3 regions of the Bradyrhizobium sp. HKCCYLS3077 genome follow, and region 3 is predicted to be linked to each of the others. Evidence: predicted binding sites of a transcription regulator. Region 3 holds the regulator's gene; each other region holds the start of a gene.
What was found. Region 3 encodes PhoB, which activates phosphate uptake and scavenging genes when phosphate is short. Its sites were predicted from a motif close to TGTCATNNANCTGTCAT; they were not measured.
Positions count from the first base shown of each region.

Region 1 (5,535 bases), on a different contig from region 3:
GACACGGTCCGCTTCCAGATCCGCAGCGCGCTGCAGGCCGAGCCGGACAAGCTGTCCGGCGGCATCGGCCTCGGGCCGCGCTTCCTCGTCAGCGAAGCCGGCCTGCGTGCCACGCCGCTGCTACAACCAGGCAGCCTGGTGCGCTGGACCTACAGGGTCCGGCTGCCCGACAACGCCACCGACGACCGGGCCGCCGCGTCCTTCATCGCCGACACCCGCCAGACGTTGCCGTCGGCAGGCTGGGAAATCCGCAGCCGCAGCAACGCCTCGCCGCAATTGGAGCGGACGATCGGCCGCTTCACGCAGTTCCTGACCCTGGTCGGCCTCGCCGCGCTCTTGGTCGGCGGCGTCGGCGTCGCCAACGCCGTGAAGAGCCATGTCGACCGCCGCACCGAGGTGATCGCGGCATTCAAGGCGCTCGGCGCCACCAGCCGTGACGTGTTCGGGATCTATCTCGTGCAGGTGATGGTGCTGGCGACGATCGGTTCGATCATCGGACTCTGCGCCGGCGCCGCCTTGCCCTTCGCCATCGTCGGCCTGTTCGGCAAGATCCTGCCGCTGCCGGTGATCCCGGCTGTCCATCCGGACGAGCTGGCGCTGTCGTTCCTCTACGGCCTGCTGACCGCACTGGCATTCGCTCTGTGGCCGCTCGGGCGCGTCCGCGACGTGCCGGTGGCGGCGCTGTTCCGCGAGGCGGTCATCGCCGAATGGCACCGGCCGCGCTGGAGCTATCTGGCCCTGATCGCCGGCACGGTCGCGCTGCTGATCGCGGTCGTCGTCGGCCTGTCCTACGACAAGAAGATCGCCGCGGTGTTCGTGCTCGCCGCCGCTTTGGTGTTCGTGCTGTTGCGCGGGATCGCGGCTGTCGTGATGGCAATCGCGCGGGCCGTGCCGCGCAGCCGCTTTCCGATGCTGCGGCTTGCGGTCAGCAACATCTACCGCCCCGGCGCGCTGACACCGTCGGTGGTGCTGTCGCTCGGACTGGGGCTCGCGGTGCTGGTCACCATCACCCAGATCGACGGCAATCTCAGGCGGCAATTTTTGGCGCAGCTGCCGGAGCAGGCGCCGTCGTTCTTCTTCATCGACGTGCCCTCCGGCGACGCTGACCGCTTCCGGGACTTCCTCAAGGGTCTCGCGCCGCAATCCACCGTCGACAACGTGCCGATGCTGCGCGGCCGGATCGTCTCCGCGCGCGGCGTGCGCGCCGAGGATCTCAAGGCGACCGCCGACACCGAATGGGTGCTGCAGAGCGACCGCGGCCTGACCTATACCGGCGAGATCCCGAAGGGCTCGAAGGTCGTCGAAGGCGAATGGTGGGGCGACAATTACAGCGGCCCGCCGCTGGTCTCGATCGAAAAGCGGATCGCCGATGGACTCGGCCTCAAGCTCGGTGACGACATCGTCGTCAACGTGCTCGGGCGCGACATCACGGCGAAGATCGGCAACATGCGGACGATCGACTGGCAGGGCATGGGCATCAATTTCGTGCTGGTGTTCTCGCCGAATGCGTTCAAGGGCGCGCCCCACACGCACGTCGCCACATTGACCGAGGCCAGCTCCGATGCCGCCGAGGACGCTCGCGTCATCCGCAAGGTAGCCGACGCCTTCCCGATGGTGACCAGCGTGCGGGTCCGCGAGGTGATGGAGACGGTGGGATCAGTCGTTTCCAACCTCGCGCTCGCGATCCGCGGCGCCAGCGCGGTGACGCTGATCTCGGCCATCCTCGTGCTGGGCGGTGCGCTCGCCGCCGGACATCGCCATCGCGTCTACGACGCCGTCATCCTGAAGACGCTGGGCGCCACGCGGCTGCGCCTGCTCGGCGCCTACGCGCTCGAATATCTGATGATCGGATTTGCCACCGCGGCGTTCGGCGTGATCGCAGGCTCCGTCTCCGCCTGGCTGATCGTGACGCGGCTGATGACGTTGAGCTTCGCCTGGCAGGCCGGCAGCGCCGCGCTGGTCGTGCTCGCCGCGCTGGTGGTGACTGTGGGTCTCGGCCTCGCCGGCACGCTGCTGGCGCTCAACCAGAAGCCGGCAACGGTTCTGAGGAACCTTTAGGCCCCGGACGTTCGTGCTATTGTGCGTTCATGCCGCACGGTTAACGGGATTTTCACGGCGCAAACGCGCGCGGAGCGACATTCAGCCGCGCGTGGAAGCTTGCAGCAAATATGCTAGTTTCCCATTTAGGGAATGGGCTCAGAAGGCTGCCAAAGAGATCTGCCAAAAGATGGCGAATTTGCCGATGACGCAAATTTAATATCGATGGCAGCTTTGATGAGATAGGGTTTTTCGAGAACCGGCTGAAGGTCCTGCCAGGACCGGAGCGCCGGGCAACCAACGGGAATTCGACCATGTCGGACCTAGACCGCAACTATGCTTCACCCTTTGGCCGGGTGGCCGGGCGCGCCGATGCCGCGACCGTCGACGCCGGTCTGCGCGCCTACATGCTGCGCATCTACAATTACATGAGCATCGGCCTGGCCATCACCGGCCTCGCGGCGCTCGGCGTCTATATGGCGTCGGTGACCGGCGATCCGGCGGCCGGCGTGTTCAAGTTCGGCAACGCCTATCTGACGCAGTTCGGCTACGCGATGTTCGTGAGCCCGCTGAAATGGCTGTTCATCCTGGCCCCCCTGGTCATGGTGTTCGCGATCTCGGCCGGCATCAACCGCCTCGCGCCGTCGACCGCGCAGATCCTGTTCTGGGTGTTCTCGGCCTTGATGGGCATCTCGCTGTCGTCGATCTTCCTGGTGTACACCCACACCTCGATCGTGCGGGTGTTCTTCATCACCGCGGCGACGTTCGGCGCGCTCAGCCTGTACGGCTACACGACCAAGCGTGACATGACGGGCATGGGCTCGTTCCTGTTCATGGGCCTGATCGGCATCGTGCTGGCGAGCCTCGTGAACCTGTTCCTGGCGAGCTCGATGCTGCAGTTCATCGTGTCGGTGATCGGCGTGTTCGTGTTCGCCGGCCTGACCGCCTGGGACACGCAGCGCCTGAAGAACGAGTACATCTACGGCTACGCCTCCGCGGGCGGCGACATCGCCGAGCGCGCAGCGATCACCGGCGCCCTGTCGCTGTACTTGAACTTCATCAACCTGTTCACGCTGCTGCTGCAGCTCCTCGGACAGCGCGACTGATCCATCGGCTCGCAACACGAGCGACCTTCGAAGCCCCGGCCTCAGCGCCGGGGCTTTTCGTTTGTCCAGACGACTGAGAGCATGGCTCGCGCCGGGAGCGGCAGCCATGCTGCGACGATGTTGATCGGCTGCTTCGCCCTGGTATTGTTCCACCCATGTCCGACATCGAGATCCGGCCCACCCAGGAGGCCGACCTTCCCGCCATCACCGCCATTTACGGCCAGGCCGTCCGCGAGGGCACAGCCACCTTCGAGCTCGACCCGCCGGATCTGGCGGAGATGACCCGGCGCTTCCGGGCGCTGAGCGACAGCGGCTTCCCCTATTTCGCCGCCCTTCTGGACGGCGACGTGGTGGGCTATGCCTATGCCGGACCTTACCGTCCGCGCCCCGCCTATCGCTTCACGGTCGAGAACTCGGTCTATCTCGCGCCGGCCAGCCAGCGCCGCGGGATCGGGATGCGGTTGATGCGGGCCTTGATCGAGGCGTGCGAGGAGCGCGGCTTCCGCCAGATGATCGCCGTCATCGGCGACTCCGCCAATGCCGGCTCGGTCGGGCTGCACACCGCCTGCGGTTTCGAGATGATCGGCACCCATCCGAGTGTCGGCCTGAAATTCGGCCGCTGGCTCGATACGGTCATGATGCAGCGGCCGCTTGGCACCGGCAGCAGCGACGTCCCGGCCTAGGTAACCTCGATCGGCGGGAGAGGCGGCTCAGACCAGCGCCGGCTTCGGCGCGATCGCCAGCAGCACCCGCTCCAGCTCGTGGCCGCGGCGCAGGATCAGGCCGGTCGCCGAAATCACGCTGTACATGCCCTGCTTGCGGGCCAGCCGCGGGTCTTTCTCGATACGGTAGAGAGGCACCTCGGACGCCCGGCGGAAGACCGAGAACACGGCCCGGTCGCGCAGGAAGTCGATCGAGTAGTCGCGCCATTCGCCATCGGCGACCATACGACCATAGAGATTGAGGATGCGGTTCAGCTCGAGGCGGTCGAACGTCACCCGGGTCGGCGCTGCGGCCGCGTTGCGCGCCGCCGCGCGATTCTCGCTGGGGTCGGCATCCTCCGGGGTGAGGTTCATGAGCGTCCTCCTGTCATCCGTGTGACATGATCGCGCCAACCGGCGGAAGCCGCAAGGGGCCGTTTTCATTATCGAACTTCGCGGCGTCTGCGTCGAACGCGAGTTCCACGAACACGCAGGCGTCACGGGATCGTTAGCGGAATCATAATCGCGCCGCGTTTCCGCCTACGGACCGCCCCCGATCCTGGGCATAAGATTCGTGTGCGTTGGCCCGGTCCTTTCGGTTCCGGATTCCTCAGCCCCCAGCCCCCCGGGGTCGTCAGGATCGGGTCTATTCACAAGTAAGGCAAAGGGCCAACGCAAGTTGGTCCTTTTGCTTTTTGGCGCGAGCCCATGGATCGAGCCCAAGGCTTCATGCTGCGATGCGGACCGGCCGCCGCGGATGGACCGGAACCTTCCGCAGGCAGATGCGCCGCAAAGATGGATCGGGGAGAGGTCTCAGCGCTCGGGAGCGCGCGCCGTCGCCGACGCCCGGCTCACCAGCGGCGGCAGATCGGAAAGGGCAGCGCCGAGCATCAGACCCGGCCGGTCGCGGCTGCCATCCTGCAGATAGACCACGGCGCCATCGACGCCCTCACGGGCGATCTTGTCAAGCGGAACGCTCCAGTTCATCGGCGACCCATTCCAGTCGCCCAGCTTCATCAAGCCACGGACCACGTTGTAATAGGTGAGCTCCCGGCCGCCATTCTCGCCGCGCGCGACCTGGATCGGGACGACGCGGGCAATCGAGCCGACCCAGACCTCACCATGCTTGCGCGGCGCGTGTTCGCCGGCAGCGGCCACCGCCACGGTGAGCTCCTGGCCCTCGATCGACAGGCTGACCGGGACCGACATCACCGCACCACCTCGGGCCGTTTCCTCGATCGCCCCTTCGATCGCGTCGCGATCGCTGCCGATCACATGCACGGAGCCGTTGACCACCGCCTGCGGGGTGTAGACCTCACGGTCGCCGCGCGCCCGCGAATAGGCGCGCTGCCGCGCCGTGAAGCGGGAATCGGCCAGCGTGTCCTTCCAGCCGAGATAGTCCCAGTAATCGATCGGCAGAGACAGCGCGATGATGGTGGGATCGCGCGCGAGGTCGCCGAGCACCTTGTCGGCCGGCGGACAGGACGAGCAGCCCTGCGACGTGAAGAGTTCGATCACCGCACGCGGGTCGGCGGCCGCCGGCCGGACGAAGGCAATGACCGCACAGACACCCAGCGCCGCGCGCGACCACCACGACATCTGTCCACTCATCGCCACTGTCCCGTCTGGACCACCGTCCGCTGCGCCCTAGCGCATCACCCTATCCGCGATGCCGTCCTCGTAGTTAACAA
Region 1 covers NZ_JBNPTH010000011.1:86,305-91,839, reverse strand. Annotated here, with positions in the region: gene ACQR0Z_RS32795 (ABC transporter permease) at 1-2,058, shown strand, start outside; gene ACQR0Z_RS32790 (Bax inhibitor-1/YccA family protein) at 2,352-3,143, shown strand; gene ACQR0Z_RS32785 (GNAT family N-acetyltransferase) at 3,299-3,826, shown strand; gene ACQR0Z_RS32780 (DUF2794 domain-containing protein) at 3,854-4,219, opposite strand; gene ACQR0Z_RS32775 (DUF1223 domain-containing protein) at 4,658-5,443, opposite strand.
Region 1: a site for PhoB is predicted at 4,231-4,247, ahead of ACQR0Z_RS32780 (DUF2794 domain-containing protein). Genes of this name have one in related genera too.

Region 2 (5,535 bases), on a different contig from region 3:
TCGCGACCGTCCTCGTTGGGAACCAGGTAGGATGTCAGCGCCGGGCCGCAGGGAAAATGCACGATCTGCACGTCGTCGCCGGGGCGATACAGCAGTTCGCTCGGCATCGCCTGGTCCTCGACCAGGTAGGGCGCGATCAGGGCATAATCCGGCGGACTCAACCGGCGCAGCAGATTGTTGTAGGGTCGCTCACGCGCAAGTGTCGTCACAGTCTGGGTCGGCATCGAAATCCCCCGCGTTACGCATGTGCGTGATCTGTGCTTCTTGTGTTCACAAGTGCACAGACACAGGAACTCCGATATGATGGCTTCGGTTCCAGGACCCGCCAGCGTGCTTGCGATGAGGCGCCGGCTGCGGGAGCCAGTTTCACCTTGGAACCCGCAGATCACATGACCCGCTCGCAACCCAGCGTGCCCGAGCTCTATCAGCATGTGCTGGTCGTCGAGGACGACCCGATCATTGCGCTCGGCTTGGAAGACACCATCACTGATCTCGGTGTGGCCGAGGTCAGGATCGCGGCGAACGTCGCCACGGCGCTCGCCATGATCGAGGAGCGGGCGCCGGAGTTCGCGCTGCTCGATGTCGGCCTGGTGCGCGAAAAGAGCTTTGCAATCGCCGAGCGTCTCAGCACGCTCGGCATCCCCTTCGCATTTTCGACCGGCTACGGCGCCGACGGCGTGCCCACAGCGTTTTCCGACCGGCCGCGCTTGCCGAAGCCCTGCCCGACCGATGCCCTGGAGGTCGTGCTGCGGCGACGCGACTAGTCGTCGCCGCAGCGAAACGCCGTCAGCCCAGCTTCGGATCGAGCGTGGTCGACCACAGCGCAACGTCGGCACGGTCGCGCAGGGTCACGGTCATCTGGCCGCTCGCCCCGTCGATCTTGACGTGACCGAAGAACTGCATGCCGGCCGACGGCGGCAGGTTCTGCTTGTCGAGACCGGGCGCCTTGATGAAGCGCACCTCGGGGCCGAAGGTGTTGTCGAGCTCGTTCGGACCGAACGTGCCGGCATGCAGCGGACCCGAGACGAACTCCCAGAACGGCTCGAAGTCCTGGAATTGCGCCTTGTTGGGATCGTAGTAGTGCGCGGCGGCGTAGTGCACGTCGGCCGTCAGCCATACGGTATTCTGGATCGGCGCCGTCTTGATGAAGCGCAGGATCTCGGCGATCTCCAGCTCGCGGCCGCGCGCCGGACCGTCGCCCTGCGCAATCGCCTCGGAGCCCTTCTTGTTGGCCGCGTCATCATAGACGATAAGGCTGAGCGGCATGTCGGAGGCGATCACCTTCCAGGTCGCGCGCGAATTCAGCAGCGCCCGCTTCAGCCAGCGCATCTGCTCCGGCCCGATGAAGTAGGACGACGGGCCATAGCTGTCCTCGAGGTTCGGACCGTTGGCACCGCGATAGCTGCGCTCGTCGAGCACGAACACATCGAGATGCGGGCCGTATTTGATCGTGCGATACACCCGGCCCGGCTCAACGATGCTCTCGCGCATCGGATACATTTCGTGGAAGGCCCGCGCGGCGCGCGCCGCGAGCAGCTGGATGTTGCGCTCCTTGTAGGCCGCCGGCAGGTCCTTGGAGGCCGACCAGTTGTTGGTCACCTCGTGATCGTCCCACTGCACGAAGATGGGCACCTCGGCATTGAAGGCCCGCACGTTCTCGTCGAGGAAATTGTACTTGTGAGCGGCCCGGAATTCGTCGAGCGTCTCGGCGACCTTGGCCTTCTCCTCCACGGTGAGGTTCTTCCAGACCTTGTTGTCCGGCAGCTTGACTTCGGACTTGATCGGACCATCGGCATAGATGGTGTCGCCGGAATGCAGGAAGAAATCCGGACGATGCTTCTTCATCGTCGCGAAGGTGAACATGCCGCCATCGTCGGGATTGATGCCCCAGCCCTGGCCGGCAACGTCGCCGCCCCAGACGAACGACACGTCGCGTTTGTTGCCTGGCGCGGTGCGGAAGCGGCCGACCATTGGCTCGCTCTCGACGGCGGTGTGGGAGAGGTCGCGGAATTTGACGCGGTAGAAGATGTCCTGGCCGCTCGGCAGATTGTCGATCAGCATCTTGGCGGTGAAGTCGCTCTCCGGCAGCACCGCGATCGGCGGCAGCGCGCGGGCGTCCTTGAACGATTCGGTGGTCGCGACCTCGACCAGCATCTGCGACGGCCGGTCGGCACGCGCCCACACCACGCCGCCGTCCATGCTGACATCGCCGGACTGCACGCCATGGGTGATCTGCGGCCGGTCGGCCGCGCGGCTGAGATAGGGGGTCGCAAGCGTCGTGACGCCGGCGGCAGCGGCCGTCGAGAGGAAGCGGCGGCGCGACAGACGAAGCGACGGCGGGCGGACAAGATGAGCGGTCATGGGAATCTCCTGATCGGCTCGCGCGCGAAAGAGGACGCGCAGCGCCATGGCCGGCAGACCTAGGAAAGATTGATGACGCTGCAATTACACGGCTGGTCGAGACGCACGCGGCAGGCGTGGCGCCGGCTCACGTCCCGGCGGCGCGGAGCTGAGCGCTGGTCCGCTGCAGGTTGGCCGGCATGCTCATCAGGATCAGCTTGCGGTCGGCCACCGCGTTGTGGAACTGCTCGAGCGCGATGTTGAACGCGGTCAGCGCGGCGTGCTCGATCGCGCCGTCCTCGAAGCAGGTCAGCGTGTTGCGCAGGATCTCGTCGGCCTCGGCCTGGAGCTGGTCGAGCTCCTCGGTCGAATCGCTCTTGCGTGCGATCGTGATCATCTCCAGCAGCCGGTCGCGCAGCGAGGTATTGATGGTGCGCTCGTCGCGCTTGAGATAGCCCGCGAACCAGGCGCCGGCCGAGCCCATCGCAGACAGCGCCATCAGGCTCCACCAGATGTAGTCGCTGTAGCGGTCGAGGAAGGTCTTCTCCTCGCCGTCGACGAATGCGGCGGCACCGGGATGAGCGGGAATCGCGGCGTCCTTGTCGGTGTCGGGCGTTTCGATCTTGGCGGTGAGCGGGAATTCCGACAGCAGCTGCTGGCGGGCCGAGAACAACTGATGTGTAAAGGCCGAGACGGTGGAATCGGCGAGACCCTTGCGAGCAACAATGTGGTGGTTGAAGCTGATCGTCTTGACTTCGTCTTCCGGACGGTCAGGCGAGCCGCCGAACGCGCCCGAGGGAATCTCGGCGGCCTCGTACTCCGGATGGTTCTGCGCGATGGCCTCGGCCGAATCGATCGCCAGGAAGGTCGGCGTGCCGCCGTCCTTGGTGGCGGCCGCGATCGCATCGGCGGTGATCTTGCTGTTGATCGGCCCGGCGGCGAGATAGACGTCCGCCTTCTGGTTGCGGACGGCTTCGGCGGCCTCGGTGATCGGGAATTGCACGATCTCGACCTTGCCGGCATCGACGCCATACTGGTGCAGGATCACCTTCAGCAGGTTGGCGTTGGCCGGGGTGCGGCCGATGATGCCGACCTTGTGGCCGGCGAGCTGGGAAATCTTGGTGATCTTGGCGCCGCTCTTGCGGCCCTTGCCCTTGCCGGCCGGCGGCACCCAGAGCACGGCCACGTTCTTGCGCAGGGTGGCGACCGCCTGCGCGTTCTTCGGCACCTCGAGATCGCCGCGCACGATCGCGAGGTCGACCTTGCCGGCAGCCAGCGCCTGCGCACTCTCGCCGGCGCCTTCCGTCGGCACCGGGCGGAGCCGGACATAGGCGTGGTTCTGCGAGAACGCCTGGGTGAGGGCCTGGACGACCTTGAGATCGTCACTGTTCGGCGGACCGACCGCGATCTTGAGCACGACCGGCCGCATGGCAAAATAGTACGCACCCGCCAGAGCGCCGACGATCGCGAGGATCCCGGCGATGACGATGAACACGGCAGGGCGCATCTGGGAGCGCTGTGCTGGCGTGGTCTGGGTGTCTGCCAGGTCCGTTCCTCCGGTCACCTCGAGCCGGGGAACGACGCCAGGGGCGGCTTCGTCCGGCCTCGACCTCCGATAATGCCGAACTGTAGCAAATTTCTTGTCCGCCCGGGGTGACATCTGCGTCATGGTTACCGTGGCACGAGTGCTCGGGCAGACAACCATGGCGAGACGGCGATCCGGCGGCGCTGCTGTGACAAGGCTCTGACGGGGAAGCGGTTTCCAGTCACCGGCCCGAGAGGATCGGGGCGCGTGATCCGGACCGGCGCGATGACCGTAGAGATCCGGACGGATCGATCTGTGCGAGGAAGAGGACGAGAGGAGGACATCAAGATGGCCCAACCACTTTCAGGGGACGCACGCGCCCATACCTTGCGCGAGCTTTCCGGCTGGTCCGAGCTGAACGGCCGCGACGCCATCACCCGCACCTTCACCTTCAAGGACTTCAACGCGGCATTCGGCTTCATGACGCGGGTCGCATTGATCGCCGAGAAGCAGGACCATCATCCCGAATGGCGCAACGTCTACCGCACGGTCGAGGTGGTGCTTGCCACCCACGACGCCGGAGGCGTGACCGCCCGCGACATCGCGCTTGCCACCGCAATGAACGCGATCGCAAGCGAGATCGGCGACTGAACGAGATCGCTGCCCAGCGACGTCTTGCAGCAGAGATCGCCATCCCCACATGTCGGCGCGACGGCTGCGCCACCGCGCAGCCTCGGAACCGGAGATCGGACATGGTGTCGGATTCGGCCGACTACAGCGTCGGCTTCGAGCCGGCGGAGCGGCTGGCGCAGGATCGCGAGACGCTTCGCCGTCGTTTCTGGGTGAAGTTCAAGAAGGTCGTCGCGCGGCTCCCGTTCGCCGAGGAGCTGCTCGCGGCCTACTACTGCGCTTTCGACAAGGAGACGCCGCGGCACGTGCAGGTGTCCCTGCTCGGCGCGATCGCCTATTTCGTGCTGCCGTTCGACTTCGTTCCGGACGTGCTGCCGATCCTCGGCTTCACCGACGACGCGGCGGTGCTCGCCACGGCGATCCGCATGGTGACCTCGAACATCACGCCCGATCATCATGCCGCCGCCCGCGCCATGCTCGCGCGACTCGCATCGGACAGGTCCGCGAAAGATTCGGCGGATGACGATCATCGCGACTGAGGGTGGCCACGTCAGGCGGCATGCCCAGGAGACCAAAAGCCCCGCTCGGACATCCGAGCGGGGCTTTTCAGTTCATGCCGACAGAGCCGAGGCGTGCCCGGCGGGCGGTCTCGTCAGCGGCCGCGCGCCTGGGCGCGGGCGCTGCCGGTCTTCTCGGCTTCCCAGGCCTGGTACTGCTTGAACAAGGCTTCGCGATCGGCCTCGCTCGGCAGCGCCTTGCCGGCGTTGCTCTGCTTCAGGAAGTCGTCGAACCGATCGCGCTGCGCGCCCTCCATCGCGTGGCTCTCCAGCCATTTGCTGGCGGCGGGCAGGCGCTGCCAGCCGGCGAGCGGCGCCGACAGCGACACTTCCTTCCACTTCGGATGGAAGGGCGGGTTCTGGAACGCCGGGAATTTGGTGAAGAACGCATCGACGAAGGTCGCGAGCTTGCGGTAGCGGTCGGTGTTCGGCGCCCAATTATAGGCGGCAAGCACCGCGGGCACCGCGATCGTATCCACCTTC
Region 2 covers NZ_JBNPTH010000001.1:43,277-48,811, forward strand. Annotated here, with positions in the region: gene ACQR0Z_RS00220 (Crp/Fnr family transcriptional regulator) at 1-224, opposite strand, end outside; gene ACQR0Z_RS00225 (response regulator) at 390-764, shown strand; gene ACQR0Z_RS00230 (alkaline phosphatase D family protein) at 787-2,361, opposite strand; gene ACQR0Z_RS00235 (TAXI family TRAP transporter solute-binding subunit) at 2,489-3,847, opposite strand; gene ACQR0Z_RS00240 (4a-hydroxytetrahydrobiopterin dehydratase) at 4,214-4,516, shown strand; gene ACQR0Z_RS00245 (YkvA family protein) at 4,618-5,034, shown strand; gene ACQR0Z_RS00250 (TAXI family TRAP transporter solute-binding subunit) at 5,148-5,535, opposite strand, start outside.
Region 2: a site for PhoB is predicted at 2,434-2,450, ahead of ACQR0Z_RS00230 (alkaline phosphatase D family protein). Genes of this name have one in related genera too.

Region 3 (5,535 bases):
CGCCTCGCTGATCCTGGCGATCATGGTGCTGCCCTTCATCACCTCGATCTCGGTCGACGTCTTCAAGACGGTCCCGCCGGTGCTCAAGGAAGCCGCCTACGGCGTCGGTTGCACCACCTGGGAGGTCGTGCGCAGCGTCGTCATCCCCTACACAAGGGTCGGCGTCATCGGCGGCGTCATGCTGGCGCTGGGCCGTGCGCTCGGCGAGACCATGGCGGTGACCTTCATCATCGGCAACTCGTTCCGGATCTCGTCCTCGATCTTCGCGCCGGGCACGACGATCTCGGCCGCGATCGCCTCCGAATTCCAGGAGAGCGACGGCCTGCACCAGTCGAGCCTGATCCTGCTCGGCCTGCTCCTGTTCGTCCTCACCTTCTTCGTGCTGGCGAGCGCCCGGCTGATGCTGGCGCGGCTCGAAGCCAAGGCTGGAAAGTAACCCATGACGAGCGTCGAGATGTCCACCGTCGATACGCCGGTCAATCCCATCAACCCGATCTATGCGCGCCGCCGGCGCCGCGACCTCGTCGTCCGCGGCCTGTGCATCGCCGCCGCGGCGTTCGGCGTCACCTGGCTGGCGCTGATCCTGTTCACGCTGTTCTATAACGGCCTCGCCGGCCTCAGCCTGCAGGTCTTCACCGCCGACACGCCGCCGCCGGGCGCCAGCGAAGGCGGCCTGCGCAACGCCATCGTCGGCTCGATCATGATGACCGTGATCGGCGTCGGCATCGGCGCGCCGCTCGGCCTGTTCGCTGGCACCTACCTCGCCGAATACGGCCGCAACGACCGCCTGACCTCGGTGATCCGCTTCATCAACGACATCCTGCTGTCGGCGCCGTCGATCATCATCGGCCTGTTCATCTATGGCGCCGTCGTGGTGCCGATGGGCGGCTTCTCGGCCATCGCCGGTGCGCTGGCGCTGGCCGTCATCGTGATCCCCGTCGTGCTGCGCACCACCGAGGACATGCTGCTGCTGGTGCCCAACCCGCTGCGCGAGGCAGCCTCGGCGCTCGGCCTGCCGCGCTCGCTGGTGATCCGCCGCATCGCCTACCGCGCGGCGCGCTCCGGCCTCATCACCGGCGTGCTGCTGGCGACCGCCCGCGTCGCCGGCGAAACCGCGCCGCTCCTGTTCACCGCGCTGTCGAACCAGTTCTGGAGCCTCAACCTCTCCAAGACGATGGCGAACCTGCCTGTCACCATCAACAACTTCGTGCAGAGCCCGTATGCCTATTGGAAGCAGTTGGCCTGGAGCGGAGCCCTTCTCATCACTCTGGCCGTGCTCGCTTTGAACGTCGGTGCACGCATTCTCGGCGCCGAGAGGAAAACGAAATGACCGAACTGTCCGTCTCCGTCAGTCAGCCCGCTCACACCCTTCACGGCCAGCCGCTCCCCGAGGCGCCGGCCAAGGTGACCGCGCGCAACCTGAACTTCTATTACGGCGATCATCACGCGCTGAAGAACATCAACCTGACGCTGGGCACCAACCGCGTCACGGCGTTCATCGGCCCGTCCGGCTGCGGCAAGTCCACCCTGCTGCGCATCTTCAACCGGATGTACGATCTCTATCCGGGCCAGCGCGCCACCGGCCAGCTGATGCTGGACAACACCAACATCCTCGATCCCAAGCTCGATCTCAATCTGCTGCGCGCGCGGGTCGGCATGGTGTTCCAGAAGCCGACGCCGTTCCCGATGACGATCTACGAGAACATCGCCTTCGGCATCCGGCTCTATGAGAAGATCTCGAAGTCCGAGATGGACGACCGCGTCGAGAAGGCGCTGCGCGGCGGCGCGCTGTGGAACGAGGTCAAGGACAAGCTCAACGCCTCTGGCCTGTCGCTGTCCGGCGGCCAGCAGCAGCGCTTGTGCATCGCGCGCACGGTCGCCGTCCGGCCCGAGGTGATCCTGTTCGACGAGCCGTGCTCGGCGCTCGACCCGATCTCGACCGCCAAGGTCGAGGAGCTGATCCAGGAGCTCGCGGAGAACTATACGATCGCGATCGTCACCCATAACATGCAGCAGGCGGCCCGCGTCTCCGACAAGACCGCCTTCATGTATCTCGGCGAGCTGATCGAGTTCGACGAGACCAGCAAGATCTTCACCTCGCCGAGCGATCGGCGGACCCAGGACTACATCACCGGCCGGTTCGGCTGACGCCGACAGCATTCTTCAGGAGATCAACATGGCCAGTGAACATACCGCCAAGGCGTTCGACAGCGATCTGCAGGACCTCACCCGGCTGGTGTCGGAGATGGGCGGCCTCGCCGAGCGGCTGATCGTCGATTCCGTCGACGCGCTGGTGCGGCGCGACGTGGCGCTCGGCCAGAAGGTGGTCGCCGCCGACGCCGAGGTCGACAAGCTGCAGCGCATCATCGAGGAGCGCGCGGTGCTGACGATCGCCCGCCGCCAGCCGATGGCGGTGGATTTGCGCGAGATCGTCGGCGCGATGCGCGTCGCCACCGATCTGGAGCGCATCGGCGACCTCGCCAAGAACATCGGCAAGCGCGTCGCCGCGCTGGAGAGCGACTTCCATCCGCTGAAGCTGATCCGCGGCCTCGAGCACATGACCGACCTGGTGCAGTCGCAGGTCAAGACGGTGCTGGACGCCTATGCGGCGCATGACCTGCCGGCGGCGATGACGGTGTGGAAGGGCGACGAGGAGGTCGATGCGATCTGCACCTCGCTGTTCCGCGAGCTCCTGACCTACATGATGGAAGACCCGCGCAACATCTCGTTTTGCATCCATTTGATGTTCTGCGCCAAGAACATCGAGCGGATGGGCGACCACGCCACCAACATCGCCGAGACGGTGTTCTATATGATCGAGGGCCAGCAGATCATGGACAAGCGCCCGAAGGGCGACATGACCAGCTTCGCGACCACGATCCCCGGTAACTGAGAAAGACGATTTCGACATGGGTGCGCGAATTCTGGTGGTTGAGGACGAGGAGGCGCTGACGACGCTGCTGCGCTACAACCTCGAGGCCGAAGGCTACGAGGTCGAGACCGTGGCGCGCGGCGACGAGGCCGACACGCGGCTCAAGGAGCGCGTGCCCGATCTGGTCGTGCTCGACTGGATGCTGCCGGGCCTGTCCGGCATCGAGCTGTGCCGGCGGCTGCGGGCGCGGTCCGAGACCAAGCAGCTGCCGATCATCATGCTCACCGCGCGCGGCGAGGAGAGCGAGCGTGTGCGGGGGCTTGCGACCGGCGCCGACGATTACATCGTCAAGCCGTTCTCGGTGCCGGAGCTGCTGGCGCGCGTAAAGGGCCTGCTGCGGCGCGCGAGCCCGGAGCGGCTGGCGACCGTCTTGTCCTATGGCGACATCGAGCTCGACCGCGAGAAGCGCCGCGTCGCGCGTTCGGGCCGGCCGATCGATCTCGGCCCGACCGAATACCGCCTGCTCGAATTCTTCCTGGAGCATCCCGGCCGCGTGTTCAGCCGCGAGCAGTTGCTCGACAGCGTCTGGGGCCGCGACATCTATATCGACGAGCGCACGGTGGACGTGCATATCGGCCGGCTGCGCAAGCTGCTCAATCCCGGCCGCGAGCAGGATCCGATCCGCACCGTGCGCGGCGCGGGCTATGCGCTGGATGATCGGTTCGCCAAGTCGGAGCAGGCGTGACGGGCGAGCAGGCCTGATCGCGCGGTCACGCCGTTGCCGTCTTGATCCTGTGTGATCGAGTTCCCATCATCATGGTCGGACCTCGGCAGACGCAATGATCAGGACGCTCGCTATCTTGTTGGCCTTGTTGCTTGTGGCTGCCGGCAATGCCGCAGCCGCCGAGCTCGAGGACGCCGTCGCTGCGGCGTCGAATGGACAGCCGGCGGCGGCGTTGCGCCGGCTCCAGCCGCTCGCCGCCAAGGGCGATGCGCGCGCGCAATTCAATGTCGGATTCATGCAGGCCTTCGGCCTGGGCGCCCCGCGCAACCAGGCGGAGGCGCTGGTCTGGTACCGCAAGGCCGCCGATCAAGGGCTCGCCGTCGCCCAGCATTATCTCGGCATCGCCTATTTCAACGGGGAAGGCGCCGCCCGCGATCACGGCGAAGCCGCGCGCTGGTTCAACCGCGCGGCGGCGCAGGGCTTTGCCCAGTCGCAATACATGCTCGGCCTGATGATGCTCGACGGCGAGGTCATGACCAGGGACGTCATCCAGGGTTATGCTTGGCTGGTGATGGCCGGACGCAGCGGCGTCAGGTCGGCCGGCCGCGAGATCCAGAGAGTGAAGCTCAGCGAAGCGCAGCGGCAGCAAGCCGAGGCCACCATTGCGGCGTGGCGGCCGAAGCCGGAATCGGCAGATGCCGGCATCGCCAATCCGCGCGCGGAGCAACTGCTCGGGCTCGACCGCCACTTCGGCGACGTCGTCGATCCCACCTCCTGGCCGGCATCATCGATCGGTGTCGTGACCGTGGCGCAATACAGTACGGGAGGCTCGTGCACCGGCACCTTGGTGGCGCCGCGCGTGGTGCTGACGGCGGCGCATTGTGTCTTCAACGGTCTCACCCAGGTCAGCCCCGGCAACGTCCATTTCCTGGCGGGCATGAACAAGGGCACGCCCGCGGCCTCGTCGGTTGCCGACAAGCTGATCGTCGCGCCTGAGTTCATACCGACCCAGCACGACAAATGGTCGATCGACCGCTCGCCGGCCGACTGGGCCCTGATCATCCTGAAGGATGCGCTGCCTTCGAAGCCGGTGGCAGTGAAGTCCGTGGGCCGCGACGAGCTCGCGGCTGCGACCAAGGCGGGCACGATCTCCGAGATCGGCTACGGTCAGGAGCGGCGCTATTCGCCGACCGGCCAGCGTAATTGCAGCGCCGGCATGACCAAGGACGCCCGTCTGCTGACCGTGCATTGCCTCGCCAATTTCGGCTACTCGGGCTCGCCGATCCTGGCCGAGATCGGCGGCGAGCCGGTGGTGGTCGGCATCTTTTCGGCGTTCCACGAGGAGACCCGGCTGATGTTCGCCGCGCCCGCCAGCCAGTTCGAGGCGGCCGTGCGGCGCGAGATCGCCGCGCAGAGCGCATCCGCGCGGTGAAGGAAGGGAGGAGAAGAGGGAAGAGAGTTGGACACGGGCTGGTCAATGTTTGTGCGTGACCGGATAGCGGATTGCCAAGGCAAAGATGGGAACCTCGGCCGCACGGACGACGAGGGTTGATTTGCAAGTGATTTGGGCCTGGCAGCGTGAGCCTTGCCTTTTGGCGCGGGTCTTGCTCTCCTGTCCGAGTATGACGATTTTGCCAATTGATCATCCTGGTCCCGCGCGCTGGATCCAAGCCTGGCTGCGGCCGGTCGGGCGTCGCAATGCGATGCTGCTGGCCGGTCTCGTGCTCGCCAATGCGCTCGCCTGGGCCTGGGCGTTCGCACTCTATGCCGATCGCCCTGCCATCGTCGGCACCGCGCTGTTGGCCTGGCTGCTCGGCCTCCGCCACGCTGTCGATGCCGATCATATTGCGGCGATCGACAATGTGGTCCGCAAGCTGGTGCAGGACGGCGATGCGCCGCGCGCCGCGGGTCTTTACTTCGCGCTCGGCCATTCGAGCGT
Region 3 covers NZ_JBNPTH010000003.1:115,466-121,000, forward strand. Annotated here, with positions in the region: gene pstC (phosphate ABC transporter permease subunit PstC) at 1-436, shown strand, start outside; gene pstA (phosphate ABC transporter permease PstA) at 440-1,330, shown strand; gene pstB (phosphate ABC transporter ATP-binding protein PstB) at 1,327-2,148, shown strand; gene phoU (phosphate signaling complex protein PhoU) at 2,177-2,893, shown strand; gene phoB (phosphate regulon transcriptional regulator PhoB) at 2,910-3,617, shown strand; gene ACQR0Z_RS12420 (trypsin-like serine protease) at 3,712-5,028, shown strand; gene ACQR0Z_RS12425 (HoxN/HupN/NixA family nickel/cobalt transporter) at 5,300-5,535, shown strand, end outside.